One region of the Gordonia sp. B8661-1 genome, then DNA from elsewhere that is predicted to be linked to it. Evidence: riboswitches for the same ligand, from Rfam matches in the RefSeq annotation. Region 1 holds a riboswitch; the other holds the start of a gene.

What was found. Region 1 has a riboswitch for thiamine pyrophosphate ahead of thiC (phosphomethylpyrimidine synthase ThiC). Riboswitches for the same ligand answer to the same signal wherever they lie in the genome.
Region 2: linked by a shared signal. The riboswitch ahead of thiO (glycine oxidase ThiO) and the one ahead of thiC (phosphomethylpyrimidine synthase ThiC) in region 1 are both predicted to bind thiamine pyrophosphate.

What each region holds. Positions count from the first base shown of each region.
Region 1 is NZ_JCAHRL010000010.1:131,622-146,833, forward strand. Features, by position in the region: gene AC4JJG_RS18690 (lysine N(6)-hydroxylase/L-ornithine N(5)-oxygenase family protein) at 1-1,292, shown strand, start outside; gene AC4JJG_RS18695 (wax ester/triacylglycerol synthase domain-containing protein) at 1,496-2,890, opposite strand; partial or broken gene AC4JJG_RS18700 (acyl carrier protein) at 2,887-3,177, opposite strand; gene AC4JJG_RS18705 (ABC transporter permease) at 3,199-4,023, opposite strand; gene AC4JJG_RS18710 (ABC transporter permease) at 4,020-4,841, opposite strand; gene AC4JJG_RS18715 (ATP-binding cassette domain-containing protein) at 4,841-5,818, opposite strand; gene AC4JJG_RS18720 (salicylate synthase) at 5,802-7,157, opposite strand; gene AC4JJG_RS18725 ((2,3-dihydroxybenzoyl)adenylate synthase) at 7,338-9,017, shown strand; gene AC4JJG_RS18730 (siderophore-interacting protein) at 9,036-9,812, opposite strand; gene AC4JJG_RS18735 (GNAT family N-acetyltransferase) at 9,886-10,233, opposite strand; TPP riboswitch at 10,561-10,675, shown strand; gene thiC (phosphomethylpyrimidine synthase ThiC) at 10,667-12,337, shown strand; gene thiD (bifunctional hydroxymethylpyrimidine kinase/phosphomethylpyrimidine kinase) at 12,334-13,212, shown strand; gene AC4JJG_RS18750 (ABC transporter family substrate-binding protein) at 13,308-14,972, opposite strand; gene AC4JJG_RS18755 (dipeptide ABC transporter ATP-binding protein) at 14,969-15,212, opposite strand, start outside.
Region 2 is NZ_JCAHRL010000007.1:131,452-146,663, forward strand. Features, by position in the region: gene AC4JJG_RS15530 (DUF418 domain-containing protein) at 1-342, shown strand, start outside; gene AC4JJG_RS15535 (DNA adenine methylase) at 326-1,432, shown strand; gene AC4JJG_RS15540 (hypothetical protein) at 1,436-2,338, opposite strand; gene AC4JJG_RS15545 (ATP-grasp domain-containing protein) at 2,358-3,533, opposite strand; gene AC4JJG_RS15550 (EamA/RhaT family transporter) at 3,726-4,787, shown strand; gene AC4JJG_RS15555 (helix-turn-helix transcriptional regulator) at 4,792-7,401, opposite strand; gene AC4JJG_RS15560 (ABC transporter permease) at 7,431-8,192, opposite strand; gene AC4JJG_RS15565 (ABC transporter ATP-binding protein) at 8,192-9,112, opposite strand; gene AC4JJG_RS15570 (thiazole synthase) at 9,145-9,906, opposite strand; gene thiS (sulfur carrier protein ThiS) at 9,912-10,109, opposite strand; gene thiO (glycine oxidase ThiO) at 10,106-11,170, opposite strand; TPP riboswitch at 11,179-11,265, opposite strand; gene thiE (thiamine phosphate synthase) at 11,295-11,969, shown strand; gene AC4JJG_RS15590 (nitroreductase) at 11,970-12,653, opposite strand; gene AC4JJG_RS15595 (hypothetical protein) at 12,951-13,316, shown strand; gene AC4JJG_RS15600 (NUDIX hydrolase) at 13,326-13,805, opposite strand; gene AC4JJG_RS15605 (GlnX family signal transduction membrane protein) at 14,090-15,212, shown strand, end outside.

The DNA of each region.
Region 1 (15,212 bases):
TGGCCATCGGCTGCGGGCCGTTCAACCTGAGCCTGGCCGCGATGGCCTCGACGATCGAGGACGCCAACATTCTGGTCGTCGATTCCCGCGAGGAGTTCCGGTGGCATCCCGGCCTGCTCTTCGAGGACGCCAGCCTACAGGTGAGCTTCCTCTCGGATCTGGTCTCGCTGGTGGACCCGACCCATCCGCTGTCCTTCCTCGCCTACCTCGCGGACGTCGACCGGCTGTACCCGTTCCTGGTGCGGGAGAACTTCTTTCCGACCCGCCGGGAGTACGAGGCCTACCTGTTGTGGGCCATCGAGAAGCTCGACTCACTCCGCTTCGGCACCACCGTCGACGAAGTCCGCTGGGACGACGACCGGCAGCGCTTCGACGTCACCGTGACCTCCGCGGCCGGCAGGTCGGTCATCCACGCGGACCACGTCGTGGTGGGCGTCGGCACCGAACCGGCGATACCGTCCGCGCTCTCGACGTCGTCGTCGGCCATCATCCACAGCTCCGACTATCTCCATCGGCAGGACGCGGTGCGCGCGGCCGACTCGGTGACGGTTATCGGTTCCGGTCAGTCGGGCGCCGAGATCGTCATCGATCTGCTCGAGGCCAATCTGCGTGGCGGCCCGGCGGTCCGATGGTGGACGCGCACACGGTGGTTCGCGCCTCTCGACTTCACCAAGCTGTCGCTGGAGATGACCACCCCCGCGTACATGGACTACTTCCACAGCCTGCCGCAGGAGGCGCGCGACGAGGTGCGCGACGGTCATTGGCAGTTCCACAAGGGCGTGTCGTCGGACACCCTGGCCCGGCTGCACGAGCTGCTGTATCACCGCCAGTTGCTGGAGAAGCTGCCCGCGGTGCAGTTGCGCAACGGTGTGACCGTGGAAGGTGTGGACGAACTCGCCGACGGCCGGGTCCGCATCCGAGGCCGGCACAACGACACCGGGACCGCGCTCGCGCACACCGCGGACCTGGTGATCGCCGCCACCGGCTACCGCTATCGTTCGATGGATTTTCTTGCACCACTGAATGATCGGGTGCGGCGGGACGATCATGGACGCCTGGTCGTCGCGAACAATCACGCGGTCGTCGCCGACGACGCCCTCGCCGACCGGCTTTTCGTGGCCAATGCCGAGGAACACAGTCACGGCGTCTCCGCCCCGAATCTCGACATCGGTGCGGTCCGGAACGCGAAGATCCTCAACACCGTGCTGGGTCGCGAGGCCTATCGACTCCCGGGCCACACCGCCTTCACCACCTTCGGTGTGGACGGCGAGGACGACGTCATCGAACTCTGAGAAGAACGAGTCCCGTTCGCTGGTCGAGTAGCGACGAGCGAGCGCAGCGAGCCATCCTGCTGGTCGAGTAGCGACGAGCGAGCGCAGCGAGCCCGACGCGTATCGAGACCACCTGCCACAACAGGGATCTCGATACGCACTCGGCTAGCGCCTCGCGCTACTCGATCACCGGGGCTCCCGGCTCGATTATCGAGAATCGGCGGCTATTCGGCCGCGTCAGCGAGGATCTGCTCGAAGCGTGCGACGAAGTCCGCCGCATATCCCGGCAGCGCCTGCGCATCGGTGACGACGCCGAAGGTGGTGTTGGTGCCGAGGATCAGTGAGGTGACCGAGAAGGAGTAGCCGGCCAGCGGCGACAGCGCGGTGAGTCCGGCGATCTCGGTGCCCAGGACCGCCCGCACCCGCGAGAACCCGGGATTGACACCGATGTGGATGTCCGGGCTCATATGCGCCATCGAGGCGTTCACGATGGCACGCTGGATCGGCCACGGCATCCGCGGCAGATTGTCGGCCGCGGCCAGTGCCAGTTCGGGCCGTTTATCCGCGATCAGCGCCAATTGCTCACGCGCATGCTCGATCTGGCGATCCAGATCGGTGACGTTGCCCGGCAGGTTCAGAAGCGCCACCGAGACCGCGTTGCCGGTGTGGCGGAACGCCGGGTCCAGAGTGACCGGCAGGGTCACCCGGACCACCTCGGACTCCCCCGTGGCCGTCGACGGCGGCAGTGCGCTGAGGGTGGCACCGATGGCCGCGACGATCAGTTCCTGCACCGAGGCGCCATGCTTCTTCGCGGTCCGGCGCAATGTCCGGGTCGATTCGCGGTGCAGGGCGTGTTCCCGGCGGCCCGACCGGGTGAGCCGCGGCCAGCCACGTCCGGACTTCGCGGCCGCGTGCTGGGCGTTGAACGCCGTCTTGGCTTCCTTGAGCGCCTCGGCCTCCACCTCGGCGACACGGAATCGCGGGCTGGTGGCGAAACGTTCGAATTCGGTGAGCTCGTCGGCCGATCCGTCGGCGAGGAGGGCTGCGAATGCGGCGCCCGCGATCCCGTCGGAGATGCTGTGGTGGACGCGGAGCAGCATGAATTGCGCATTCCCGGCGCCGGTTGGATGCGGCCCGCTCACTACGTTCCCGGCGCCGGTTCGATTCGGCCCGCTCACTACGTTCCCGGCGCCGGGCGTGTACAGCGTGATGTGCCAGAACGGTTGTGCCCGTTCCAGATGCGTGCCGAGCAGCACGGAGATCTGCCGGTCGAGATCGGCCGCGTCGGTGTACTCGGCAGCGGTGACGTGCTTGTCGGCATCGATGTGTCCGGCGATCACGACCTCCGGGGATCGCAGGCGGCCGTTCCGGATCCCCATCCGGAACAGGTCGTGCAGCCCCGCGCGCTCACGGACCCGTGCCCGCACCGCCTCGACGGACAGCGGCTCACCGCCACCGGCCAGTTCGAGCACCATCGCCCAGTGCATCGGACGGCTGTCGGTGTCCATGTACAGGTAGGTGAAATCGGGTGGCGCCAGTTCGGTTGGCGCGGTATGCGGCCCGGCGATCACCGCATCCCCGGTAGTACCGGCGTCGGTCGTTGCGGTGGTCTCGGTCATCGGGCGGCACCCTGGGTGTTCGCCCCGAGCTTGGCGCGGATCGCGTTCTCCAGATCGCCGACGGTCGTGCTCTCGTAGATCTCCTTTTCGGTCAATTGAACACCGAGGCGTTCCTCGATGGCCACGACGCCGATGGCGAAGGCGACCGAGTCGAGGCCGAGGTCGTCGATCAGCGACGACGACTCGTCCGCGTCGCCGACGGACAGATCGAGATCCTCCTCGAGGATGCTCGTCAGGGTCTCGTGTACGTGATCGGACATGTGTAACTCCTTATTTTCCACCGTTGTGGGCCGTACTGGTCGGGTGAGTCATCGTCTGCCCTCGGCCGCTCGACGGTATCCGCGCATCGCGGCCGGACCGAAGATCAGGATGAGACCGATGGTCCACGCGAGGGCGATGATCAGTGGGCGGGCGATCGCTCCGCCCTCGGTGAGTCCGCGGATCGCGTCGATCGAGGGGCTCATCGGCTGGTATTCGACGACCGGCTGCAGCCACCCCGGATATTCGGAGGCGGGCGCGAATCCGGTGTTGAAGAACAGCACGAAGATGAACAGGCCACCGAGCAGTTGGACCGCCTGCTTGCCGCTCGTCAGTGTGGCGAGCGCGATCACCGGCACCGCCACTCCGATCGCGAACAGCACCGGTACGACCACCGACAACAGTCCCGCGCCGATGCCGTTGCCGAACCGGAAGCCCATCGGCACCGCCACCGCGAACAGCACGACGGTGCCGACACCGGCCCGAATCGCCTCTGCCAGCAAACGTCCCGCGATGAACCCGGATCGGGGCACCGGCAGTGTCCACATCCGGGACAGCAGACCGCTGTCCCGTTCGGCGATCAACGACAACGCGGCCGAAATGGTCCCGTACAGCGCACCGACGAGTGCGACCAGCGCGGTGTTGCCGTACACACTGTCGCCCGCCCCCATCGAGGTGACGGTCTTGCCGAGCACGAGCTGGAACATGAGCAGCAGGAACACCGGGAAGATGAAGGCCTGCACCAGAATCCCCGGATCGCGGGACCAGGAGCGCAGCAGCGCCCCGGTCTGCACGAGGGTCTGCCGTACCACGCCGACGGTCTGTCGTCGAGGAGCGCCGCGGGTGGCGGTCCGCGCCCCTGTACCGATTGTCATCGCCCCACCTGCTTCCGCCCGGCCAGCAGGACGGCGACGATGCCCGCGGCGAGAAGTCCCACCGACCACCACCCGACGGCGGCGAGCTCGACATCCGCTCCGGTCGATAAACCACGAAGGGCGTCGGCGAAGGCGGACAACGGCTGATTGCGGACCACCGGCTGCGCCCAGTCGGGGAATCCCGTTGCGGGTACCAGCCCGGTGGAGGCCATCACCAGGACGAGCTGGGGAATCATCAGCACGCTCGCCATCCCCGTGGAGTTCCGCGCGAAGGACCCGATGACGTCGGTGAACATGCTCAGCGACAACCCGAAGATCACCACCAGCACGAGGAAAAGAATGGTCTCGGAAACGGATCCGCGAAACCGGAAGCCGAGTACGCCGGCGATCGCGAGACCGCCCGCGGTGGCCAGGAGCATCCGGATCATGACCCAGCCGAGACGCCCCAGCACCGGTGCGACACGCGGAATGGGCAGCGAGGCAAGGCGTTCCCGAACTCCGGCGCGGGCATCGGCGCCCGCGCTCTCGGTGGCGGCGATCGCCGTGAACAGGCCGGCCTGCAGCAGGATCACCGGGGTGAGGAATTGCGCGTAGTCGATGCCAGTTGATTCGAATCGCCGGTGCAGCGGCACGTAGAAGCAGATGAAGAAGGCCACCGGCGACAGCACGGCGAAGATGACGTCTCCGGATCGTGCGGCCGCCCATACCTTCTGGCGTGTCAGTGTGGTGGTCGCAGGCACCAATCCCACCGACCTCCGGCGAGCGGAGGCCGTACCGGGATCCGCCGCCGGCGCCACCTCCATGGTCGCCGACGACATCAGGCGGTGTCCGTCAGTTGCAGGAAGACCTCGTCGAGCGAGGCCTGACGCAATCCGATGTCGACGACCTCCACCCCGGCGGCGTCGAGTCGGGTGATGACCTCCGAGACGGAGGCCATGCCGTCGTGCGCGCGGGTCACGACACGGGGATGGGCGGTGGATTCGTTCGGTCGCTCGATGATCTCCAGATCGTCGAGCAGGCCGAGTACCCTGGGCACGTCATCCCGGGAGATCAGCGTGACCTCGCAGACCGCTGCTCCCACTTGCTGTTTCAGCTGCCCAGGGGTTCCGGCGGCGACTACGGCGCCGCGGTCGAGCATCACGATGTGATCGGCGAGGCGATCCGCCTCCTCCAGATACTGCGTCGTCAGCAGCACCGTGATGCCGGCGTCACGCAGGCCTGCGACGGTGTCCCACACCGCGGCTCGGCTGCGGGGATCGAGGCCGGTGGTCGGTTCGTCGAGGAACAGCACTTCCGGACGGGTCACCAGCGCACTGGCGATGTCGACCCGTCGGCGCATGCCACCGGACAGTTCACCCACGCGGCGGCGCCGGACCTCGCCGAGGTCGAATTCCTCGACGAGTTCGTCGATCCGGTTCGTCAGGGCGCGTCCGCGTATACCGGTGAGACGCCCGAAGAATGCGAGGTTCTCCGTGGCGGTGAGGCCCTCGTCCATCGACGCGTACTGACCGGTGAGCGAGATCAGCTCGCGCACCCGAGCGGCATCGGTGACGACATCCTGTCCGCAGATGCGGGCACGTCCCGACGAGGGACGCTGCAGGGTCGACAGAACGGTAACCGTGGTGGTCTTCCCACTTCCGTTGGGCCCCAACAGTCCCAGTACCTCGCCACGTGCGACCTCGAAGGAGATCCCGCGCAGGGCGTCCACGTCACCGTACGACTTCGCCAGACCCGTCACCTCGATGGTGGGCTCATCGGCACCGGTCCCCCGGGACACCTCAGTTGTCCGATGCATCCGCGGCGGGCACCACGTACGGCGCGACACTGCCCAGCTTCTCGCAGGTTTCCTCGAACTCCCGGTCGGGCCGCGACTCGGCGACGATCCCGGCACCCGCACGCAGCCAGGACCGGTCAGCGGTCGCGTAGATGGTCCGCAGTGCGAGCGTGGCCTCCAGGTCGCCCTCCGACGAGGCCATCAGGATGGCGCCGGAGTAGAGTCCGCGCCGCTCCGGCTCCAGCCGGTAGATCGCCTCCAGCGCAGGGGCTTTCGGGATGCCGGACGCGGTGATCGACGGAAACAGCACACCGAGCGCGCGCCACGGTCCGGCGTCGTCGGCGAGGGTGCCGCGCACGGTGGACGCGAGATGCTGGACGCTGCCGCGTTCGCGGACGACCATGAATTCGGTGACGACCGTGGTGTCGGCACCGGCCACCGACTCGATCTCGTCGAAGCAGGCCCGCACCGACATGGCGTGTTCGGCGATCTCCTTGGAGTCACTGAGCAGGTCGTCGCGGGCCGCCGAATCCTGTTCGCGCGAACGACCGAAGGCACGTGTGCCGGCCAGCGGTTCCGTCAGGACCGTGCCGTCACTGTCCACCGCGACGACCAGTTCCGGACTGAACCCGGCGGCGGTGAGTCCGCCCAGGGAGAGAAGGTACGAGCGCGCGGGACTGTTGGAGGCGCGACCGCGCGCGTAGGTGGCCGGTACGTCGACGGCGAACGGGATGTCCACAGCGCGCGACATGATGACCTTCTGGTAGTCGCCGCGCCGGATCTCGGCCACCGCGGTCGCTACCCGTCCCCGGTAGTCGTCGTGATCGACCGCGACGTCGACGGCGCGCGCCGCATCCGGCTCCGATGCCTGGTCGGCGATATCCTTGAGTGCCTGCGCCGTTTCCGCATCCGCGGATCCGGTGTCGATGCCGGTGCTGTCGACGAATGCCTCGAAGTCCGGAACGATCAGATGCGCGAGGACCGCATCGTCGGCGACCCGGTCGAGCAAGTCATGGTGGGGCGCACAGTAATCGAAGCCGACCCAGCCGTAGATGCGCCACCCGTCCGCGGAACGCGCGCCCAGCGCCGCGGCCAGCGCCTCGGCCGGATCACCGGTCCACGGGGTCGCGGTCCGCTGTCCGTTCTCCTCGACGATCACCTCGTCACGGGTCACGAGGATGCGTGCACGCACACCGGCCGCAAAGGTCCATCGCCGATCCCGTTCGTAGACGACGTATTCACCGAATCGGCCGGACGCCGCCCATGCCGCGCACACCTGAGCGGCGATCGAACCATCCCACGGGCCGGCCACTCCCGGCCCGGTGCGATCATCCGTGTGCGCATCAACGGTCAACGACATGTCACTTCGTTCCTTCGTCTTCGTGCGGCCGTCTCCGTCGGGTATCCCCGCGAGCCGGCCACCTCACCCTCGTTCACGAACATCGGCGAACCCGACCGGTCGCCTACTTAGGACAGCCTAAACTATTCTCCGTCGGACTCAAGCTAAGGCTAACCTAAGCGCCTGTGATTGAATACCGGCATGGCGAGTGACCAGGCGACCCCCTCCGACCCCGGTTCCGATCTCCTGTCCGATCTGAGCACGGGATTCGCACCCCATCCCCCCGAGGCGGCCCAGCGCTACCGGAACGCGGGCCTGTTCCGTGATCGGCAACTCTGGCAGATCCTCGACGCCCAAGCCGATGCCACACCGGACGCCCCGGCCGTCACCGACGCCTCGGTCGACGGACCGCGCTCGCTGACCTATGCCGAACTACGGACCGCCGCATGGCGACGGGCCGCCGGATTCGTCGCCGCCGGACTACGGCCCGGCCGGCGAGTCATCCTGCAACTGAACAACTCCGCGAACTTCGCGATCACCTTTCTGGGCCTGCTCCGCGCCGGCGTGGTCCCCGTGATGACCCTGCCCGCGCACCGAATCTCCGAAATCGCCCATCTGGCGGCGGGTGCCGGGGCCGTCGGTTACATCGGCGAGGACGGCAGGCGCGGCTTCGATTTCCGGGAACTCGCGCGCGAACTCACCGAGCGCGTACCGACCGTCGATTCGGTGTTCATCTCCGGCGATCCCGGACCGTTCGCGCCTCTGCCCGACGCCGATCCGGATACGGTCGAGTTCCCCGAACCGGCGGATCCTGATCTGCCCGTGCTGTTCCTGGTCTCCGGCGGCACCACCGGCCTGCCGAAACTGATCGCCCGCACCCACAACGACTACGAGTTCAATGCCCGCCGTTCCGCGGAGGTGGCCGAACTCGGTTCCGCGGACACCTACCTCGTCGCGTTGCCCGCGGCGCACAACTTTCCGCTGAGCTGCCCGGGCATCCTCGGTACCCTGGGCGTCGGCGGACATCTGGTCTTCACCGACAACCCGAGTCCCGATCACACCTTCGAGCTCATCGAGCAGCACCGGGTCACCGTCACCGCACTGGTCCCGGCGCTGGCCCAACTATGGTGCGCGGCAACCGAATGGGAAGCGGCCGACATCACGTCACTGCGCCTCCTGCAGGTGGGTGGCGCCAAACTCGCCGAACCCGACGCGATCGCACTCGATGCCGCGCTCGGCGACGTCGTGCAGCAGGTCTTCGGCATGGCGGAGGGACTCATCAACTACACCCGTCTCGACGACCCGCGCGATCTCGTCCATGCCGTGCAGGGGGCGCCGATGTCGGAGTTCGACGAGGTGCGCGTGGTCGACGAGAACGGACGCGACGTACCGGCGGGCACCGAGGGCGAACTGCTCACCCGCGGCCCCTGCACCATCCGCGGGTATTACCGCGCCGACGAACACAACGCCCGCTCGTTCACCCCGGACGGCTATTACCGCTCCGGCGACAAGGTGCGCCTGATGCCGTCCGGCCACCTCGCCGTGACCGGACGGATCAAGGACACCATCGTCCGCGCGGGTGAGAACGTCGCCGCCGACGACGTCGAGGAGAACCTGCTCGCACATCCGTCCATCTGGCAGGCCGCCGTGGTCGGGCTACCGGATGACTCGCTGGGCGAAAAGATCTGCGCGGCAGTGGTTCTCTCCCTGGATGCACCGCGCGAAGCGCCGCTCGAACTGTCCACCGTCCGGGGGTTCCTGCTGGATCGGGGGCTCGCGGCGTTCAAGGCGCCGGACTCGCTGGCGATCGTGTCCCGGCTGCCGGTCACCCCGGTCGGCAAGATCGACAAGGCCCGCCTGCGCGACGAACTCCTCGCCTGAGGAACACGCGGTCGGCACTCAGGCGTACGGCTTGCCCTCGACCCAGTAGGCCATCGACTTCACCGATTTGCGGGAGATCCCGTAGTCGTTCTTGAAGATGCCGGCGACGGCCCGTGTACTCGCGGATTCCAGTGCCACCCAACCGAAATAGCCGCTCGCCGGGAAGGCAGCGGCACGCACCGCGTCGACGATGGCCGTGCCGTCGCTGCGCGGAATCCAGTGCACGGTCTGCCCGTCACGCAGGCGTAGCGGCAGCTCGGTGTCCCGCTCGTGTTGATACTCGAACCAGATCGTCACCGGCACATCGGGATTCGGAAGTTCCGCGATGGCGTCGAGCAGCGAGTTGATCGCCGCCAGCGACGCGGTGTCCCCCGCGAGCAACCAGCCCTGTGCGGCCGGTTCGGGAAACTCGAACTTCGATCCCATGAGGGTGGCGGCCACGGTGTCACCGGGCTGCGCCCGCCCGGCCCAGTCGGCGGCCGTGCCCTCGTGGACGGCGAACTCGATGGCGAAGGAGTCCGTCGCCGGGTCCGGGTCCACGAGTGTGTAGCCACGCTGATGCAGCTTGCCGTCGGCCTCGAACCACAGACGCATCCACATCGTCGGATGCACCGACTTCTCCCTGAGCACGCCACCGCCGGTGAAGCCAAGGCGCAGGTACTCGTCGGTGACACGCTCGGTCGAGGTCACGGTCAGTTCGTAGTCGTCGCCACCGAGCAACTTGAGCATCGCACCCTGCCACCCGCGGCCCGGCGCCTTGCTCCCGGCAGCGACCTGCTGCACATCCTTGGACATTCGGTTACCCCTTTCCCGAGTGCCGACCGCATGACGACACACTGAGTTGAGGGTAGCCTAACCTCACGCGCGTCTACGCCGGGGCGACCGCCACGACGCCGGGATGCGCATCGAGGTAGCTCTTCGTGAACGTGCAGACCGGACGCAGGCGCGCACCCTGTTCGCGCACATAGTTGATCGCACCGCAGGTCAGCCGGGTGCCGAGACCGTGTCCGGTGTATTCGTCGTACAACACGGTGTGCAGGACGGTGACGGTCTTCCGTCCGTCGACGACCTCGGTGTTGTACCCGAGCACACCGACCAGGTCGCCGGCCACCCAGAGTTCGAACCGCTCGCGCTCCGTGTTGTGCACGACCTGCGAGATCTGCTGCAGGATCGACCGCGCAGATTGCGGCGGCCGACTGCGATGCTTCTTCTGCACGTATCCCTCCCCGAGGCTCATCCGTCGATCGGTCGTTGTCCGGCTCCACCCCAGCCGACAGCGACACGGATACAGCCTTATGTGATTCCGGTCACACCCTATCGTACGCAAGGTCCGCGACGTGGGATGTCACCGACAAAGAATTCACGAAAAGTGTCTCCTTTTATAGGAACTGAAAACCGACATAACCGGCGACGCGGCGGAATCCGCGGTCACTCGTATGTCCGACATCCGGGCCGGGACACCCCGGGCGGCGTCCCGGCGGTACCAGTACGGTGGGACGTGACCGGCAGCCCGGAGGCACATCCGACGGGCGCGGCGACACAACTCAACCAACGCGGGGGCTCCCACGATCACCGGGGGCTGAGATGGCGACAGGCGGTCGCCGACCGCCTGAACCTGTCCGGGTAATGCCGGCGTAGGGAGACGCATTATGGGCACACATCTATCCGCGGACTCGGCAACCACCGACGTGCAGTTGACCACCGGTCCCATCGAAGGCAGCACCAAGCACTACCTGCCGGTAGGCGACCTCCGCGTCCCGGTACGGCGGATCGGCCTCACCGACGGCACCCATCTCGATGTCTACGACACGTCGGGGCCGTACACGGATTCCACCGCCGTCATCGATCTCGACGCAGGCCTGCCCGCCACCCGTGACACCTGGCCGCGGCCGGAGCCCCTCGACGGAGCGGCCACCCAGCTCGCCTGGGCACGCGCGGGCATCGTCACCGAGGAGATGCGATTCATCGCGGCCCGCGAAGGCGTGGACGCCGAGGTCGTCCGCACCGAGGTCGCGTCAGGCCGCGCGGTGATTCCGGCGAACCACAGACACCCCGAGTCGGAGCCGATGATCATCGGAAAGGCGTTCGCGGTCAAGGTGAATGCGAATATCGGCAACTCCGCGGTCACGAGTTCGGTGGCCGAGGAGGTGGAGAAAATGGTGTGGGCGACCCGCTGGGGCGCGGACACCATCATGGACCTCTCCACCGGCAAGGACATCCACCTCACACGCGAGTGGATTCTGCGCAATTCGCCGGTCCCGGTCGGGACGGTCCCGATCTATCAGGCGCTGGAGAAGGTCAACGGTGATCCCACCAAGCTGACCTGGGAGATCTACCGCGACACCGTAATCGAGCAGGCCGAACAGGGCGTCGACTACATGACCGTGCATGCGGGCGTCCTGCTCCGGTATGTCCCGCTCACCGCGCGCAGGGTCACCGGCATCGTGTCGCGAGGCGGTTCCATCATGGCGGCCTGGTGTCTCGCCCATCATCAGGAATCCTTCCTGTACACGCATTTCGACGAACTGTGCGAGATATTCGCGCGCTACGACATCACCTTCTCGCTCGGCGACGGGCTGCGGCCGGGCTCCATCGCCGACGCCAATGACGAGGCGCAATTCGCCGAACTGCGCACGCTCGGCGAGCTCACCCGGATCGCGAAATCCCATGGTGTACAGGTGATGATCGAAGGACCCGGCCACGTCCCGATGCACAAGATCGCGGAGAACGTCCGACTGGAGGAGGAGTGGTGCGAGGAGGCACCCTTTTACACTCTCGGACCGCTGGCCACCGACATCGCACCGGCCTACGATCACATCACCTCCGCGATCGGTGCGGCGATGATCGCGCAGGCCGGAACCGCGATGCTCTGCTACGTGACCCCGAAGGAGCATCTCGGCCTGCCGAACCGCGACGATGTGAAGGTCGGTGTCATCACCTACAAGATCGCCGCGCATTCCGCCGACCTGGCAAAGGGACATCCGCGAGCCCAGGAACGCGACGACGCATTGTCCAAGGCGCGCTTCGAGTTCCGGTGGAACGATCAGTTCAACCTCTCCCTGGACCCGGATACCGCACGCGAGTATCACGACGAGACGATGCCGGCCGAACCCGCGAAGACCGCACATTTCTGCTCGATGTGCGGACCGAAGTTCTGCTCGATGCGCATCTCCGCGGATGTCCGCACGTACGCGGAGGAGAACGGCTTGGTGACCGCCGAGGACATCGACGCGAAGATCGACGCCGAGATGGCCGCCAAATCGGCCGAATTCGCCGAATCGGGCAACCGCGTGTATCTCCCGGTCGAGTCCGCGCGGTGACCGAGTCCGTCGGGGGCCCGCCCCTGCTGCCGGCACCGGAGGCGGGCGCCACACCTGTACGGGTGCTGACGATCGCCGGCTCCGACTCCGGCGGCGGGGCGGGAATTCAGGCCGACATGCGCACGTTCGCGATGCTCGGCCTGCACGGCTGCGTGGCCGTGACTGCCGTGACGGTCCAGAATTCGGTGGGGGTCAGTGGTTTTCAGGAGATCACCCCGAAGACGGTCGCGGCCCAGATTCGCGCGGTCGTCGACGACATCGGCGTATCCGCGGTCAAGACCGGCATGCTGGCGTCGGCACCGATCATCGATGCCGTCGTGGACACCTGCCGGGAACTGGGCATCGGGGGCGACGGTCCGATTCCACTCGTCGTCGATCCGGTCTGCGCCTCCATGCACGGCGATCAACTGCTCGCCGATTCCGCCCTGGACACCCTGCGCACCAGGCTGATCCCCATCGCCTCGATGGTCACGCCGAATCTCGACGAGGTGCGGCTGATCACCGACGTCACGGTCGTCGACGAACAGACGCAGCGTGCCGCCGCACGAGCGCTGCATGCCCTCGGCGCACGGTGGGCGCTGGTCAAGGGTGGGCATCTCCGGGCCAGCACGCAGAGCCCCGACCTGCTCTACGACGGAATCGAGTTCCGCGGGTTCGATCATGAGCGCATCGACACCCCACACGATCACGGCGCAGGTGACACGCTGGCTGCGGCATCGGTATGCGCTCTCGCACATGGGTTTCCGATGCCGGACGCCGTGCGATTCGCCAAGCAGTGGGTGACGTGCGGATTACAGGCCGCCTACCCGCTGGGCGCCGGCCATGGCCCGGTCAACCCGCTGTGGCGCCTCCGCGTACCGACGGCGATCGAGTAGCCGGTCAGGACCGGGTCTCGATACGCGGCGGGCTCGCTACGCTCGCACGCCACTACTCGACAAACAGCAACCGCGAGCCCCTCCACGTATCGAGATCACTTCTGCCAGCCGATGTCCTCGACGGGTCCCACGAAGAACTGCCCCGCACCGTAATTGGCGAGACCGCGTTTCACCGCGATCATCGCGGGACCGTTGAACAGCGGCAGGTTGGAGAACTGCCGGAAGGCACGTCGCTCGACGTCATTGCCCGCGGCGATCTGGGCCTGCTCGTCGGCGATCGTGCCGACCTTCCGTATCTCGGCGTCCAGTTCCGGTGTGCCGGCGCCGGTCCGGTTGAGTTGGCTTCCGGAACACCATGTCTGGCACAAATACGCCATCCCGAAGGGATCGGTCGACGAGAATCCCATCAGGAACAGGTCGAACTCCTTGTTGATGAACACTTTCGAGAAATCGGCCGACGCCCGCTTACGGACCGTGAGATCAATCCCGACCTTCCTCAGGATGGCCTGCAGGGCGCGACTCAGATTCAGACTGGTCACGTCATCGGAGATGTTCGGGAACTCCAGTACCAGGCGTTGACCATCACGTGTGCGGATTCCGTCGTCGCCGACCCGCCAGCCGGCCGCATCGAGCAAGGCTCGTGATCGCTCGGGGTCATACCGCACGGTCCCTGTGATGTTGTCGCGGTAGCCGGGCTGGAAACCGTACATGATCAGCGATCCCGGCAGATCCTCCGTGTAGCCCAGTCCGGTGAATCGGATACGGGCCAGTGTCTCGCGGTCGATGCCGAGCAGCAACGCCTCGCGTACTCGGATGTCGGTGAGCAAAGGTGCCTCGATGTTCAGCAGCAGGAGCCCCTTCTGAGGTGAGGCCGACGTCCGGATATCGATGTCATCCATCGTCAGCACCTGCGCCCGTGTGTCTTTCGAACCGACAGCGGCCGCGTCGAGTTCACCGTTGCGGAACGCGTTCATGGCGGCCTGAGCTTCCATCTGCCGGAACACGCGGCGGTCCAGCTTTCCCGGCTTCCCCCACCACATCGGATTCCGCTCGAAGACCACGGTGCCCGCATTCTTGTCGTAGGAGGCTAGACGGTAGGGCCCGGCTCCCCATTCCGGATGCGGTTGTTGCACATAGCCCTTGTTGAAGGTCTCCGGATCGCTCGCGTTCGGGTTCACCACATCGTTGAACAGCCCGTCGGGCCATGCGTACGTGCCGTGAAAGCGCACCACGGCCTGCCGGTCGTCGACTCCGCGCGATACCGAGTCGATACGGTCGTATCCGTCGGAGGAACCGACCACATACCGGGGATCCGCACCCGAATTGGTGCGCCACGTCGCGACGAAGGATCGATAGTCGATGGGCGTGCCGTCGTTGTACCGCGCCTTCGGGTTGATCGTGTAGGTGATCACCGTGTTGCCGTCCACTACCTCCCGCCGGACGCCGGTCAGGTAATCGGGATTGGCGGAGTAGGTGCCATCGGGTGAGAAATGTGCCAGCGTCGGGTTGTACCACCGCCACAGGAGTCGCGTGTACGCCGAGCCATCGGCCTGGAAAGTGTTCCACTGCGGTGTCACCTCGACGAGCGCCGTGGTGAGACTGCCGCCGTCGCGGATATTCTCCCGCGGTTGTTCGTTGATGTCGGCGCCGGTCGTCGAGACCACCGAATCATCCAGCGCCACACCGCACCCGGTGATCGCCGCCAGCCCCACGACAATCGTCGCAACGAGCACGCCGACGCGGCGTACTGATGATCTCACCGGTTCACCTCCGCGAAATGGCATGCGACATCGTGTGTCGCCTCATCGAGGCCGAGCGCCCGCAGCGCGGGAGCCTCGGTCCGGCATTTCTGTTGCGATGCCTCGTCCAGTGTGGGGTGCAGGGGGCAGCGCCCGGCGAAGGGACATCCGTCGGGCATATCCGCGGGACTCGGCGGCTCGCCGCGGAGGACGATCGGGGTTCGTTCCCGTTCCACACGCGGATCGGGTACCGGTACGGCC
Region 2 (15,212 bases), on a different contig from region 1:
ATCGGCAATGCCCTGACTCCGATCGGCCGCACCGCGCTGAGCTGCTACGTCCTCCAGAACGCGATCGCAGGTGCGGTCTGCTACGGATGGGGACTCGGCCTCGCCGGACGACTCGACGAGAACACCCTGGTCCCCGCGACGATCGCGCTGTTCGTGGCGATCAGCGCGTTTCTGATGGTGATCACCCGCCTCTGGCTGTCCCGGTTCGATCGCGGGCCGCTGGAGTGGCTCTGGCACGCCGGATACCTGCGTCTGCGTCGGCTCACCGACCGACATTCGGAGAGTCCCGCCTCCCCCGAACAGGTGAAAGTTGGACACTGTACGGGTGACGATCGAGCGTGAGGACCCGGCATACCTGTCGGATCAGTTGCTCACATACCTCGGCAACAAGCGCATGCTCCTCCCCGTCATCGACCATGCGGCGGCCACCGTGGCCGAACGGATCGGCGGGCCGTTCTCCGCACTCGACGCCTTCTCCGGCGGCGGTGTCGTCTCGCGACTGCTGAAGTCCCGGTCGCAGTTGATCGTCGCCAACGACCTCGAGGACTACGCGCGGGTCATGAGCCGGTGCTACCTCACCAACCGGTCCGACGTCGACATCGATCGTCTCCGGGCCGCCGTCGACGACCTCAACCGCCGGGTCGACGCGGGCTACGCGGTCGACGGATTCATCGAAGAACTCTATGCGCCACAGGATGATTCCCGCATACAGCCCGGCGAGCGGGTGTTCTACACCCGCGACAACGCGCGGCGACTCGACGCCTATGCCACCCTCATCCACCGGTTCGACGACGACCTGCGGAATCTGCTGCTCGGTCCCCTGCTGTCGGCAGCCTCGGTGCACGCCAACACATCCGGCGTGTTCAAGGGCTTCTACAAGGACAAGAACACCGGGCTCGGACATTTCGGCGGTGCCGGGCAGCACGCATTGAGCCGCATCCTCGGCACGATCCGGTTGCGGTTGCCGGTCCTCAGCCGCCACGATGCCCGTTCACTGACGTTGCAGATCGACGCCAATGCGCTGCCCGGACGGATCGGCCCGATGGACGTGGCCTACCTCGATCCGCCGTACAACCAGCATCCGTACTCATCCAACTACTTCATGCTCAACCTGATCGCCGACTATCGACGCCCCTCCGAGGTCAGTCCGATATCGGGGATACCGGTGGACTGGAACAGGTCTCGCTACAACAAGCGCACCGCGTCGGCTCCCCTGATCGAGTCGTTGGTCAACGATCTGGACGCCCGCTTTCTCATCGTGTCCTTCAACGACGAGGGCTTCATCTCACCCGAGGAGATGTTCGCGATTCTCGGCTCGGTGGGTATCGTGACCGAGTTCCAGGTGCGCCACAACACCTTTCGCGGCAGTCGCAATCTACGCAACCGCAACACCCATGTCACCGAACATCTGTTTCTCGTCGAGAAACAGTGACACTCACCCCTTCTCGGCAGCGTGACGTAGCCCCGAACGCAACCGGCGGAGCGCGCCCATATGCCACGCCGTGATCGTCCATACGACGAGCACGAACGGCAGAATGGAGACCAGCAGCCACGCGCGGGTGCCGCGCGGCACCACATCCCGGATGATGTCGGCCCGCGCGACGCCGTCGACCTCCGCAGGCAACCAGTCCGACAACAGCGTCCGGGTCAGCGCCACCGGCTCGAAGGGCCCCACCGTGGCCGCGAGATAGAAGGAGACGGAGGTGATGATCAGCGCGCCGACCCACGCGATCACCTTCACATGCGAACCGAGGATATCCGCCGCCGTCCGAACGGCTTCCGCGATGAACGCGATCACCAGGGCCAGCAGCATGCAGGCCACCTGGGCGGTCAGCAACCCCTCGAGCACGGGGGTCGCCTGATCGGAGGATTGCATACGGGGCAAACCGATGGCGAGTGACACCAGCCCGGAGATGAACGCCACGAGCGTGACCTTCGCGGTCATGTCCACGATGCGGGAGAAGGACGCGCGCACCGCCTGTTCGGTCGCATAACTCGCCATACGCGGGCTCACCCGGTAGACGATCAGCACACTCATCCCGGCGAGGACGATGGCGACCAGCCACGTGATGGTCGTGGTACACACGGCGGCCAGCGCGAAGGAACCCACGACCGGACCGAACAGGACGTTGTCGCCGGTATCGGTGATCCGCGTGCCGACGACCGGCAGCAGCCCCACGATCAATATGACCAGACCGGCCACCAGAAGCGGACCGGAGAACTCGGTGATGTCGGACGGATCCAGGTCGGGGTCCCGTCCCCGGATGATGCGCCACTCCGTCGCGATCACCCGCCGGGCACCGAGCGCCCATCTCGTCCGTTTTGCGTGCGGAGTCACGCATTGACTATACGGAGAATCAGCTCTCCGAGATGCGCAAGCCGTCCCATTCGTGGTCGTGCATGAATCCCTCGGCCAGCCCCACCCGATACTTCAGGCAGCTACGCAGGATGCCCAGGTACGCGACGGGCAGCAGGATGAACGGGCGCTCGTCACCCTTGTGCTTGATGACGTCGGACGCGGCCCGGAAGTCCCGGACGAACTGCCTCAACGAGCGGTTGCCGCGAGACTCCTTGCGCCATCCGTAGAGCAGCATGCCGAGCGCGATCATCTTGTTCACGTCGGGACCAGGTGTGATCACCTCGTCGTTCTCGGCGAAAAATGCCCGATCCACCCGATCCTCGTCGGTGAACATCATGATCCCGCTCGTCGCGCGCGGGTTGCATTCGATGGTGAACAGACCGCGTTCGGGATGATCGATGAAGTCGAAACCGATCTGCCCGGTGAAGTTCATCTCCCGGACGAATTCGGTGATCCATTCGTTGATGCCCGGATGATCGACGGGCCGGAAGTTCAGACAGGAACTGCCGTCGATCGCGTAGTCGACCGGATATGTCGCATGTGCGTAGATCGTGCCCTCATGACAGACCGAATACGTGCAGTAATTCTTGCCGGACAACCACTCCTGGGCGATCCAGGGGTTGCGCGGATCGAACTCGAGCCAGTCCAGACTCTCGCCGGGCAGCATCTTGTGCACCTTCTGCGATCCCCGCGAGTAGCACTGCTTGAGAGCGAACGGCGTGGTGAAATCCAGCGCGGCCGCATCCTCGGCATTCGCCACCAGCGCGAACTTCAGGGTCTGAATCTGCTTGTCGGACAGCAGTTTCTGGAAGTCGTACTTGTTGTGCAGAGTGTTCTCGGTATCGAAGTCCGACAGGAACAGCGTGCACTCCGGCGGGAAGATGTCGACCATCATCGACAGGATGTCGGTCTCCTCGTGGATCGGGATGACCATGTCGATCTTCTCGTCGGCGACGATCTTCGCCAGCGCGTGGCAGTACGCCCGGGGCTCGAAGGTCGGCGGTGGCACCTTGTGGAACGACGCCGTCGCATTGGACAGGCGACTCACGCCGATCGGGATGCTGTCGGTGATGGTCACCCGATGGCCCGCGGCGTGCAGCAACCGCGCCAGATTCAGGGTGAGGAAGGACCGTCCGAACGTGATCAAAACTCGCTTGCGCGTCGAAGCTCCCACTTATCAGAGTGTAGGGAGACCGCTTGCGTGTTCCTAATCAAATCCTGAGAAATGCGGAATACGTATCCGATCGGGAGCGTTGGACGTTCCAATTCTGTCGTACCCACATGGTTGAGTAACCGCAGGTGACGCGACAGCTGAGACGAAGCCGGGTGACGTGGCGGCCGTGGCCGGGTCGGGGAGGTGTGAGCGATGTTTGTGATCGGTGTCATAGCGGCGTGTTTGGCGGCCGTCGCATACGGCATGTCCACGGTCCTCCGCGCGCTCGGCGCCCGGCGGGTGGCCACCGAGGCCCGTGAGGTCGGCACCGAGGCAGATCTGACGAACGCCGCGGGCGGCCCCACCATGAAGTCGACGATGTCGACGATCGCGGACCCGGCCTTCATCCTCGGCACGGTCCTGGTGGTCATCGGTTTCGCCGGCGGCGCACTCGCGGCCCGCTTCCTCCCGCTCTTCCTCTCCCAGACGATCGTGTCGGCGAACCTCGTGGTGACCGCCTTGCTGGGCACCATCATGCTGAACATCGCACTCCACACGCGGGACTGGATCGCGATCTGGCTCGTGGTGCTGTCACTGTGTCTGCTCGGGCTGTCGTCGTCGCACAAGACCGGCGGCGGCAACAGCGCGGTGTTCCACTGGGAGCTCTTCATCGCGACGCTCGGACTGTGCGCGTTCGGACTATTCGGCGTCTACCGCCTCGGCAAGCACGCGGCGATCGTCGGCGGCGCCGTCGCGGGTCTGCTGTTCGGTGTCATCGCGATCGCTGTCCGCATCCTCGACGGTGTGCAGCCCTTCGATCTGGTCACCCTGCTGACCGATCCGGCCGCCTGGACCATCGCGGTGGCCGGTGCGGTCGGGTTCTTCGTCCAGACCGTCGCCCTCCAACTCGGCGCGGTCAATGGAGTCACGGCCGTCCTGGTCGTCGGCGAGACGGCAGGACCGAGCCTGGTAGGCGTCATGTTCCTGGGCGACACCGCCGAGCCCGGACTGGCCTGGCTGGCGATCGTCGGGTTCATCGGTTCGGTCGTCGGCGCGATTCTGGTGGCCTGGTACGGCAGCGGCGATCCGGATCACTTCGGTGAGGCGCCTCCGCAGAAGGGCGGCTGGCGTCGCGGCCGTGTCGACGAGGATCCGACCGCGCAGGTCGACGGCGATGCGGCCACTCAGCCGGAGTCGTCGGCGGACTCACGCATCACCGGCGACATCCTGTTGCCCCGCCGCGATCAGCAGTGCACCGATCGCGAACGTCACTGACGGATCAGGAATCCGCGGTACCGCGTACGAGGATGTCCGCGATCTCCGCCCGATCGGTGATGTCGAGTTTCGTGCATGCCCGGTAGATGTGACCTTCGACGGTGCGCACCGACAGGTACAGCCGCTCGGCGATGTCCTTGTTCGACAGCCCGGCCGCGACGAGATTGGCGACCTCCCGCTCGCGCGAGGTGAGGGGAAGCGGTTGCGCGGCGGTCACCAGGGCGGGTGAGCGGAGGCCACCGCCCTCGGCGGCGAGCCGGTTGGCGACGGCGGCCGACGCGACCGTGGCCGACCGACTGCCCGCACGCTCGTGCAGGACACTGGCCTGCGCGGCGCTGTCGGCGGCCGACAGCGCGTACCCGAGCTTCTCGAATTCGCTTGCGCAGACGTCCAATTCGACCGCGTCATGCTCGGCGTGGGCACGTGCGTGCCGCGCGTAGAGTGCCGCGAGCGGCCCGTCGATCTGCTCCGCCAACTCGGTCAGCCGCGCCACGGTACCGTCGTCGCCGAATCGCGCGGCGGTGTGCAGAGCCTCCGCCTCCACGGCGAACTGTCCCGAAGCGCGCGCGTCGGCGGCTGCCTGTCGCGCCGTACGGACCGCCTCCGTCAGCATGCCGGCGGACGCCTGCTGCCAGGAACGAGCGATGCCCAGGAGTGGACCGAAAACTGCCACGTGATCGCCGTACCGTGCCTGGGCCGCCGACATGGCCTGCGCGGCCGGCTCGGCCCGGCCGAGCACACTGCGCGCCTGCACCAGATAGAAGCGGGCCGGGTAATTCCACGACTCCGCGGACTGCCCGCTGTCCAGACTGGCGAGCGTCTGCTCCATCCGACGCTCCACCTGCTGCACCTGCCCGCGCGCGAGTTCCACTGCGGACCTGAGGATTCCGGCCATCGCCCAGCCCAGATACTGACCGGCGTTGGAGAACTTCACGTAGCGCTCGGCCGCCGCGGTCGCGTCGTCGAGACGGCCCGTGAGGGTGAGTGCCAGGATCTCGCCCAGGCCCGTCGGGAATCGGAGCAGACCGTCGGTCGACACCTCGGCGGCACGCGCGCGGATCGCGAGATCGGCGACCTCGTCGCCCCGCCCGGCCAGTGCACGAGACAGGCTGCCACCGAAGACCGCCCACTCCACTGCCCACGGGAGGGGATTCTCCGCGGTCAGCACCTCGTCCGACAGTGCGATGGCATCGTCGAGCCGGTTCTCGAACAGCGCCCCCGCGGACGCGATGCCCTGCACGATCAGCCGCAGGTTCGGGTCGGTGACGCGCTCGGTCATCAAGCTCAGCACCTCGTTGGCGCGGTGCGCATCGCCCAAGGCCCAGAACAGGTTTCCGAACCGCTGGCCACCCCAACGGATGAGTTCGATCTCGTTGAGGTCGTCGGCGCGGAAGGACTTCAGTACCGCGTCGGCCTCCTCGGCGGCGCCCTGCCACATCAACGATCGCGCGAGCATCTCGGCGGCGTCCAGGCCACCGCCGTCGGCGACGGCGGCGCGGGCGAACCGTTCGCCCATCGGCACGTTCGCGAGCATGAGCGCATCGCGCGCGGCGGCGCTCATGAGTTCGCCGTTGGGTTCCACGTCGCTCTCGAGCGTGAGGTCCGCGAGGCGGATACGTTCGGCGGGGCTGTTCACCTCGCGGTTGCGCAGCGCGGTGACCAGCTTGCCGCGTAACCGCCGCGACGACACCAGACCGAGGCGGTGCCGGATGACCCCACCGAACAGCGGGTGGTTGTAGCGCACCGACAATCGGCGGCCGTCGCGGAAAATGCGGACGAGTCCGTCGATCTCGGCCTGCTCGACGGCCTCCTCGCCGGCCAGCTCGGTCATCACGTCGAGGTCCAGCGGCTCACACAGAGTCAGGTACTTGAGAACCTTGAGCACCGAATCGTCGAGCTGTTCGATACGGCCTTCCAGCAGCGACGCCAGCTCGGATGTGATGGCGGCCTGTCCGCGCAGCTGCCAGACCCCGTTCACCTGACGCAACGTGTCGGCCTGCCGGGCACCCTCCACCAGATGGCGCAGGAAGAGCGCGTTGCCGCCGGACGCCTCCCACATGAGGTCCGCCGACAATCCTTCGAGCTGGCCGCCGAGGACCGACTCGATCAGGTCGACACTCTGCTCCTTGCTGAACGGCGACAACGTGATCCGGGTGAGGTGATTGTCCTTCCACAGCGAGGTCACGGCGTCCGGCACGGTCTCGCCGCTGCGCACGGTCGCGACGATGTGCACGGCCCGGTCGATGGCCAACTGATGCAGCAGGGTCGCGGACAGTTCGTCGAGCAGATGTGCGTCGTCGACGCCGACGATCACCTTGCCGTCGGACAGCAGCGATTCGCGTGCGGCGGCCAGGTAGGTGACCGGATCACTGGACGTGGCCGGACCGACCAGATGGGCGAACACACCGAGCGGAATGGACCGCGCCGATTCGGTACCCGCGACCCAGCGCACGCCTGTTTCCAGCGTGGCGGTCACGTGGCGAGCCAGGGTCGTCTTGCCCACCCCGGAGTCGCCGGTCAGGACGACACCGCAACTCGCGCTTCCGCCGGTGAGCGCTTCGCGGATGATTCGGTATTCCTCCGCACGCTCCACCAGCGGCCAATTCGATGGCATACCGTGAATTCTAGTCCCTGCCGAATTCGTCAGGCATCGCGGCGTTGCACAACCAGGATGCCAATGCCGAAAATCACGATCGCAAAGATCACTATATAAGTTAGCGAACCATAGATATTCCAGTGAAAGTCGACCGCGCTTTCCGTTCCGTCACCGGACAGAAACCTGCTCGCATTCTCGAACGGCAGAAATGGCGCAATGTGATTTCCGATGCGCGGCAACACCTTCAGGATGTTCTCGATGGCCAGAATCCACAGCAGGACGATGACGATGGCACCCGCGGTCTGCCGCACGATGGCGCCCACACCCACCGCGATCACCACGTAGAGCATCACGATCAGCGGAGTGCCCCAGATCTGGCGGATGACATCGCCGTTCCCGAAATCGATATTCATGATGTCGCCACCGGTCACCTTTGCGATGAGCAGACACAGCAGCACCAGGAACAGCGTCACCACACCGCCGAGCAACGCATACACAATGGCCTTCGCCACCAGCACCTGCGGGCGCTTGGGGACCGCCTGAAAGGTGGTCCGGATGGTTCCGAATCGGTATTCGCTGGTCACCGCGATGACACCCATGATCATCAGCACCAGGCCGCCGAACAGGTTGATCCCGACCAGTGCGGCCGACGCCGATTCGGCGGGGGTGAACGGCGCGCCGTCGAGCGATCTCGTCGACACGCCGACGATCGCGGCGAAACCGAGACCGAGAACCACGACGATCCCGACGCACCAATAGGGCGAACGAGTGGAGAGCAGTTTGATGCGCTCGGCATTGATCGACGGAATCACTGCCCGCCCTCCCCTCGGTACTGCACGGCGCCGGCCGTCATCGACATGAACACTTCCTCCAGTGAGGCGGTGGTGCTGGACAATTCGTGGAGGACGAGTCCCGCACGCGCGGCGATGTCACCCACCTGATCGGTGACGACGTCGGCGACCGACAGGAACGGCTGTCCGTCCTGACCGGTGCCCGGCGTGACCCGCAGTCCGGCCTCGGCGAGGACCTGGTGCAGGGCGGGCAGTTGGGGACTCCGCACGCGAACCGACCGTGCGGCCTGCGCGGTGAACTCCGCCACCGAGCAGTCGGCGATGAGCCTGCCGCGGCCGATCACCACCAGGTGATCGGCGGTCAGGGACATCTCGGTGAGCAGGTGACTGGACACCAGGACGGTGCGGCCCTCGGCGGCCAGGCTGCGCATGAAGCCGCGAATCCAGACGATGCCCTCGGGGTCGAGACCGTTCACCGGCTCGTCGAACAGCAACGTGCCCGGATCACCGAGCAACGCGCCGGCCAGTCCCAGCCGCTGGGACATGCCCAGCGAGAAGCCGCCCGCACGTTTGTTCGCGACCTGGGTGAGCCCGACCATCTCCAGGACCTCGTCGACCCGGGATTCGGGGATTCGGCTCGCCGCGGCCATCCACCGCAGATGGGACCGCGCACTCCGGTTCGGATGCACCCAGCGGGCGTCGAGGAGTGCACCGACCTGCCGCAGCGGGTTCTCGAGGTCGGCGTACGCCTGGCCGTTGATGGTCGCGGTGCCCGCCGTCGGCCGGTCCAGCCCGAGCATCATGCGCATCGTGGTGGACTTGCCCGCACCGTTCGGTCCGAGGAAGCCGGTCACCAGACCGGGCCGCACATCGAAGGTCAGGCTGTCGACGGCGCGGACCCGTCCGAAGTCCTTCGTCAGATTCTCGACTCTGATCACGCCACGACCCTATCGTTGCCGTGTCCGGTTCTTCAGCGCTCCGGTGACGACGCGCGTGCCCAGAACCGTTTCGGTATGCGTCCAGCACCGTGTGCGGCCCGCCCGGCCAGCACCGCGTGCCGCATGGCGAGGGCCATCCGTTCGGGGTCGTCGGCGCGGGTCACGGCCGACGCCAGCAATACGGCGTCGCAGCCCAGCTCCATCGCCAGCGCGGCATCGCTGGCGGTACCGATACCCGCGTCGAGGACGACCGGAACCCGGGCGGCATCGACGATCATCTCGATGTTGTGCGGATTGGCGATGCCCAGACCGGTGCCGATGGGCGAGCCGAGCGGCATCACCGCAGCCACCCCGGCATCCTGGAGCCGCGCGGCGAGCACCGGATCGTCGTTGGTGTAGGCGAGGACCGCGAATCCGTCGTCGACGAGCTGCCGGGCCGCGGTCAGCAACTCGACGGGATCGGGCAGCAGCGTCCGCTCGTCGGCGACGACCTCGAGTTTCACCCAGTGTGTTTCGACGGCCTCCCGCGCCAGTTGCGCGGTCAGCACGGCCTCCGCCGTGGTGTGGCAACCCGCGGTGTTCGGCAGGATCGCGATGTCGAGACGGCGCAGGAGGTCGATCATCCCGGTGCGCGAGGTCGGACTGACTCGACGGAGCGCGACGGTGGTGAGCTCGGTTCCGGAGGCGACCAGAGCACGTTCCAGCACAGCGAGATTCGCGATTCCACCGGTGCCCATGATGAGTCGGGAGCCGAAGGTGCGGTCCGCGATGCGGAGCGGGTCGGATGCGGTCATCGTGCTCACCCGCCCTGGACAGCGGTGACGATCTCCACGGTCGAATCGTTGTCCAGCAAGCGATTCCAGCCACCGCGCGGGACCACCTCGCCGTCGAGGGCGATGGCGATCCCCCGGTCCGGCAGGCCGAGGGCCGTCACCAGGTCGGCCACCGACGACCCCGGCGCCATCGGGGTAGCCTCTCCGTTCACGATGAGATTCAGCACGGGATGTCTCCTTTCCGCGGGGCGGGTGGGGTAGCGAGGGTCGGGTCGTCGAGGAGTGCCAGTACGGCATCGGCGGTGTACGGCGCCAACAGGATTCCGTTGCGCCCGTGCCCGGTGGCGATCACGGTCCGGTCGTCGAGCCGGCGAATGACGGGCAGACCGTCGGCCGAACAGGGGCGGGCACCGGCACCCGCTTCGACGAGCTCGTAGGTGCGCAATCCGGGCATGAGTTCGGTCGCATCGGCGAGCAGATCGGCGACACCGCCCACCTCCGGACTGCCGACCGTGCCGTCGTACGGCTCGTATTGTGTTGCGCCGACGACCACTCCGTCATGCCGGGGCACCAGGTAGACGGCTCGTCCGTCGATGCGTCCGCGGATCACCCGGGACGGCGGCGGCACCGACCATCGGGTTGCTCGCAGTCGCAGGATCTCCCCCTTCGCCGGATACAGGCCGAGATCGGGAACCAGCGGGCCGGAGCCGAGACCGGCCGCCACCACGACCTGATCCGCGCCGATGTCAGCGACATCGTCGATCCGGCGGTCCACGACCTCGGCACCGGCATCGGACAGCGCCGTGCGCAGTCTGTCGATCAACAGCCGATTGTCCACGGCCCCTTCACCGTTCACGAGATGACCGCTGTGCACCCGCGGGCCGAGCGACGGCTCCAGCTCCCGGGCCTCGGCCGCACCGACCGCGCGGAGATCGTGCCGGGCCCGCGGATGCTGCGCCCAGACGAACTCCGCGAGGCCCGCGAAATGCGCGGCGTCGGCCGCGGTGGCCGCGACGAACAGCGAGTCCGTCGCCGCCATGACCGACGGTTCTCCCAGTCGCGCAACAAGATCCGGCCACCGGCGCACGGACGCCACGGAGAGTTCGAGAAGTGCGTCCTCGCCGGGCAGACCTTCGCCGAGAGAGCCGAGCATCCCGGCGGCCACCCAGCCGGCGCGGTCGCCGGACGGATCGTCGAACACCGTGACCGCGCGTCCGGCGTCCACGGCGGCCAGCGCGCACGTCAGGCCGATGACCCCGCCTCCGACGACGGCGAGCGTTTCCATCTGCTGTCCTTCCTTCGCCGGCATTACCCGGATCAGGTCAAACGGTCAGCGGCGGCGTCCGCACTCTCAGCCCGGCGTACCCCCGGGCTCCCGTGTCTCCGCCAACCAGCCTAGCGTTGCGCAGGTGACCGTCCCACGAGACCCGATCCGCGAACGCCTCGGCACCGCCCGGCTCTACCTGTGCACCGACGCGCGCCGCGATCCCGCCGATCCGGGTGGGCAACGGCTGCTGGACTTCGTCGAACAGGCGGTCGCGGGCGGCGTCGACATCGTGCAGATCCGCGACAAGAGCGAGGACTTCGAGGCCCGTGAGGAATTGGCACTGCTGGCGCGACTGCGCGAGGTGACCGACCGGCACGGCGCCCTGCTCGCGGTGAACGATCGCGCCGACATCGCCGCACTGTCCGGGGCCGACGTCCTGCACGTCGGGCAGGGCGATCTGACCCCGGCCGACGCACGCCGGATCGTCGGACCGGATGTCGTCATCGGCCTGTCGACGCATGACGAGGAGCAGATGCGCGCCGCCGAGGCCGACGGCGAGGTCGACTACTTTTGCGTCGGACCGTGCTGGCCGACGCCCACGAAACCCGGACGCAGCGCCCCCGGACTCGGCCTGGTGTCGGCGGCCGCCGCGACCGGCACCGGCAAACCCTGGTTCGCCATCGGCGGCATCGACCCCCAGCGGCTGCCTGAGGTCGTCGCCGCCGGAGCGGAACGGATCGTCGTGGTGCGGGCCATCACCGCCGCCGACGACCCGGCCGCCGCGGCCTCGGCGTTGCGCGCCGCCGTCGCCGGTTGATCACTTGTCGACGAAGGTCACCACGTCGTCGAGGTCGGCACGCGAGGTCCGGAACCCGTTGATGGGGGCGTCGGTGTCGGCGTAACCGAAGGAGATACCCGCGACGATGTGGCGATCCTCCGGGATACCGAGATGTTCGTGCAGCACAGGCGAATACGACGCCAGCGCCGCCTGCGGCGAGGCGCCGAGCCCGAGAGCCTGCGCGGCCAGGAGGAACGTTCCGATGTAGAGCCCGGTATCCACCGCACCGTAGGTGCCCAGAGACGGAGCGGTCGTCACGATCGCGACGTGCGGGGCGTCGAAGAGCTCGAAATTGCGGCGCATCTGGGCGAGCCGGCCGGCATGGTCGTCGCGTGCGATCCCCGCGGTCTCGTACAGCTGGAACCCGCACTCGCGGCGACGGTCGCGGTACACACCCTCGTATCCGGGCGGCCACGCGATGTCGGACCCGATCGCGCCACCGCCGTCGACATGCTCGAGCAGAGCCTTGCGGAGTCGTTCGGTTCCCTCGCCCTCGGTAACGACGACCTGCCACGGCTGCGTGTTGCACCACGAGGGCGTCCGCTGCGCGAGCCGCAACAGACGTTCGATGTCGGCGCGCGGTACCGGATCGGGCCGGAACTGCCTGCATGTCCAGCGTTCGGACAGGATCCGTTCGAGTGCCGCAAACGGGGTCGTCGTCATCGGGTCTCCTCTGTTAGTGTGGTCGGATCATGTCACGCACGCTGAGCAAGCTCGTAACCCGCCGCAGCGGGGTCTGATTCGACCGACCCCCCGCTGCGGGGTCGTTGCGCGCTCTTTCGTCGGTCATCATTTTTCGACCGAAACGACATTCAGACGATGCACACACTTCATTCAGCCCGACCATCCTGGCCTTGTGACACACCACAGGGCAGCCGATCCGCGTCGAGTTCCCGCGACCCGTTCGCCACGCGGTTCGGGTGCGCCCTTCCCCGAGGCATTCGTGAGGAGGCATCCGGCATGACCTGGCAAGGATTCGCCGACGAATACGCCCCCAGCGGCTCCATCCGCCTGGGTTCCTGGACCGTCGAACCCGACCGCGAAGACCTAATCACCTGCCGCGCGACCATCGCCTACGCCGACCGCATCATGTCGTTGCAGGCCCAGTCCACCGGACCGATCGGCGCGATGACGTCAATGCTCCACGAGATCGGCGCACCGGTGCAGATCGTCAGCCTGCACCAGCGGAACGTCGAGGGCGCGATCACCACGTTCCTGCTCTGCGAGCGCGACAATCGCCAGTGCTGGGCCTACGGCAACGGCGCCACCGGCGACGAGGCCAACATCAACGCACTCATCGCGGGCGCCAATCGTCTGAGCGAGTGATCCCGCGGATCATTCGCTGCTGATCGACGTGAGACGGGCGAGCAGTCCCGGCCACGCGCCCTCGAAGGCCGGGTGCAGCGGGAGTGCGATCACCTCGGCCTCCGGCACCCAGCGAAGTTCTGCGGACTCACCGTTGGCCACGGTCTCCAGCGGTGCGTCGACCTCCGCGATCACCGTCGTATAGGACCAGCCGCTGGGCGCCTCATGCGTGACGATCGTCGCGACGACCCGCAATTCCTCGTGACCGATGCCGGCTTCCTCGCCCGCCTCGCGGACGGCGGTGTCGACCGCACTCTCATGGGAGTCACGCGCGCCGCCCGGCAGCGCCCAGGTGCCGCCCTGATGCGACCACACGGCCCGGTGCTGGAGCAGCACCGACATCGTGCCGTCCGCCAGTGGCGCTCGCAGCAGCAGACCGGCCGCGCCGTGCCGTCCCCAATAGCGAGAACCATCCGGGTCGATGACCCAACCATCGCCGTCTCCGCGCACTCCGCCTCCGATCGCTGCGCCTCCACGGTAGGGCAACGACTCCGCGACTGGCCACCATTCACGCACGCGGAACACCCAAGATCACGAACCGGACACGGGCTCTTACATCGCGCACCACACCGCAGGTGAGGGATAGGGTGAAAACGATCCCAGAAGACGAAACGTGTGACCCGTCCGAGACGACAGAGAAGGTATGGCCGTGAACGTGACGCCGGTATCAGCCGGCACTCGAGGCCGCCGCCAACTCGTTCCATCGACACCGCACCATCGAGGGGATTCCGGCCGTGACGCATGAGGCCTCGCCGATGCGCAGCGCGTTGACACGCGCGGGCCGCAGTATGCGAGCCGGGCCGACGTCACCACCCATTCGCCAGATCCTCGCCGACCGCCGTGAACTGATGAGCGGCGCCCGCGAACGTACCCAGTCGCCGTTGACGACCCTGCGACATTATTCGGTGACCAGCCCCGGAAAACTGGTGCTGATGCTGCTGGCACTGGCCATCGCCTGTGTCGGCACCGGACTGTACGCATCGTCGTCGCTGGAGAATCGCACGCAGACCCTGCGTGAGCTGATCACCACCACCGAGCCGCTCGCCGAGGCGTCGCAGGTGCTCTACAGTTCGCTGTCCATCGCCGACGCCTCCGCGAACTCGGCGTTCATCGCCGGCGGTCTCGAACCCGCGCAACTACGCACGCGCTATTCCGACGCCATGGCCACCGCGTCCGCAGCACTCGTGACGGCGGCGGGCGGGACCGAACGTGAAGCGAGCCAGGAGATCCGGGAGAGTGTCGCCGACGATCTGCAGATCCTGGCCGTCGACATCCCGGTCTACTCCGGTCTGATCGAAACCGCTCGCGTGAACAATCGCCTCGGCAACCCCGTCGGGTCGTCGTATCTGGGGCAGGCGTCGGCACTCATGCAGGACACGATTCTGCCTGCGGCGCAGCGTCTGTACGAGCGACGGTCGATGGCCATCGCCGATCCGCAGCGGGCACTGACCGTACCTCCGTGGGGCGTATACGTCGTACTTCTGCTCGTCATCGCCGCGCTGGTGCTGGCCAACCGCTACCTGGCCCGCCGGACCCGGCGGAAGTTCAACATCGGTCTGCTCTGCGCATTCGTGGCCGTGGGCGGTGGTGCGATCTGGCTGCTCGTCTCCGGACTGACCTCGGTCGCCGCCACGAACGGTGCGCGCACCGACGGTGCCGATCCTCTCCGGGAACTCACCAGCGCCCGCATCCTCACCCAGCAGGCACGTTCCGCGCAGACCCTGTCGCTGGTCCGCCGCGGGGACCAGGGCAACCTGGAGAAGACCTTCACCGACTCGACCGACCAGATCGACGCGATCCTCACCAGACTGGAAAAGAACCGCCGCGACTCCGGAGCCGTCTCGGACCGGGACCTGC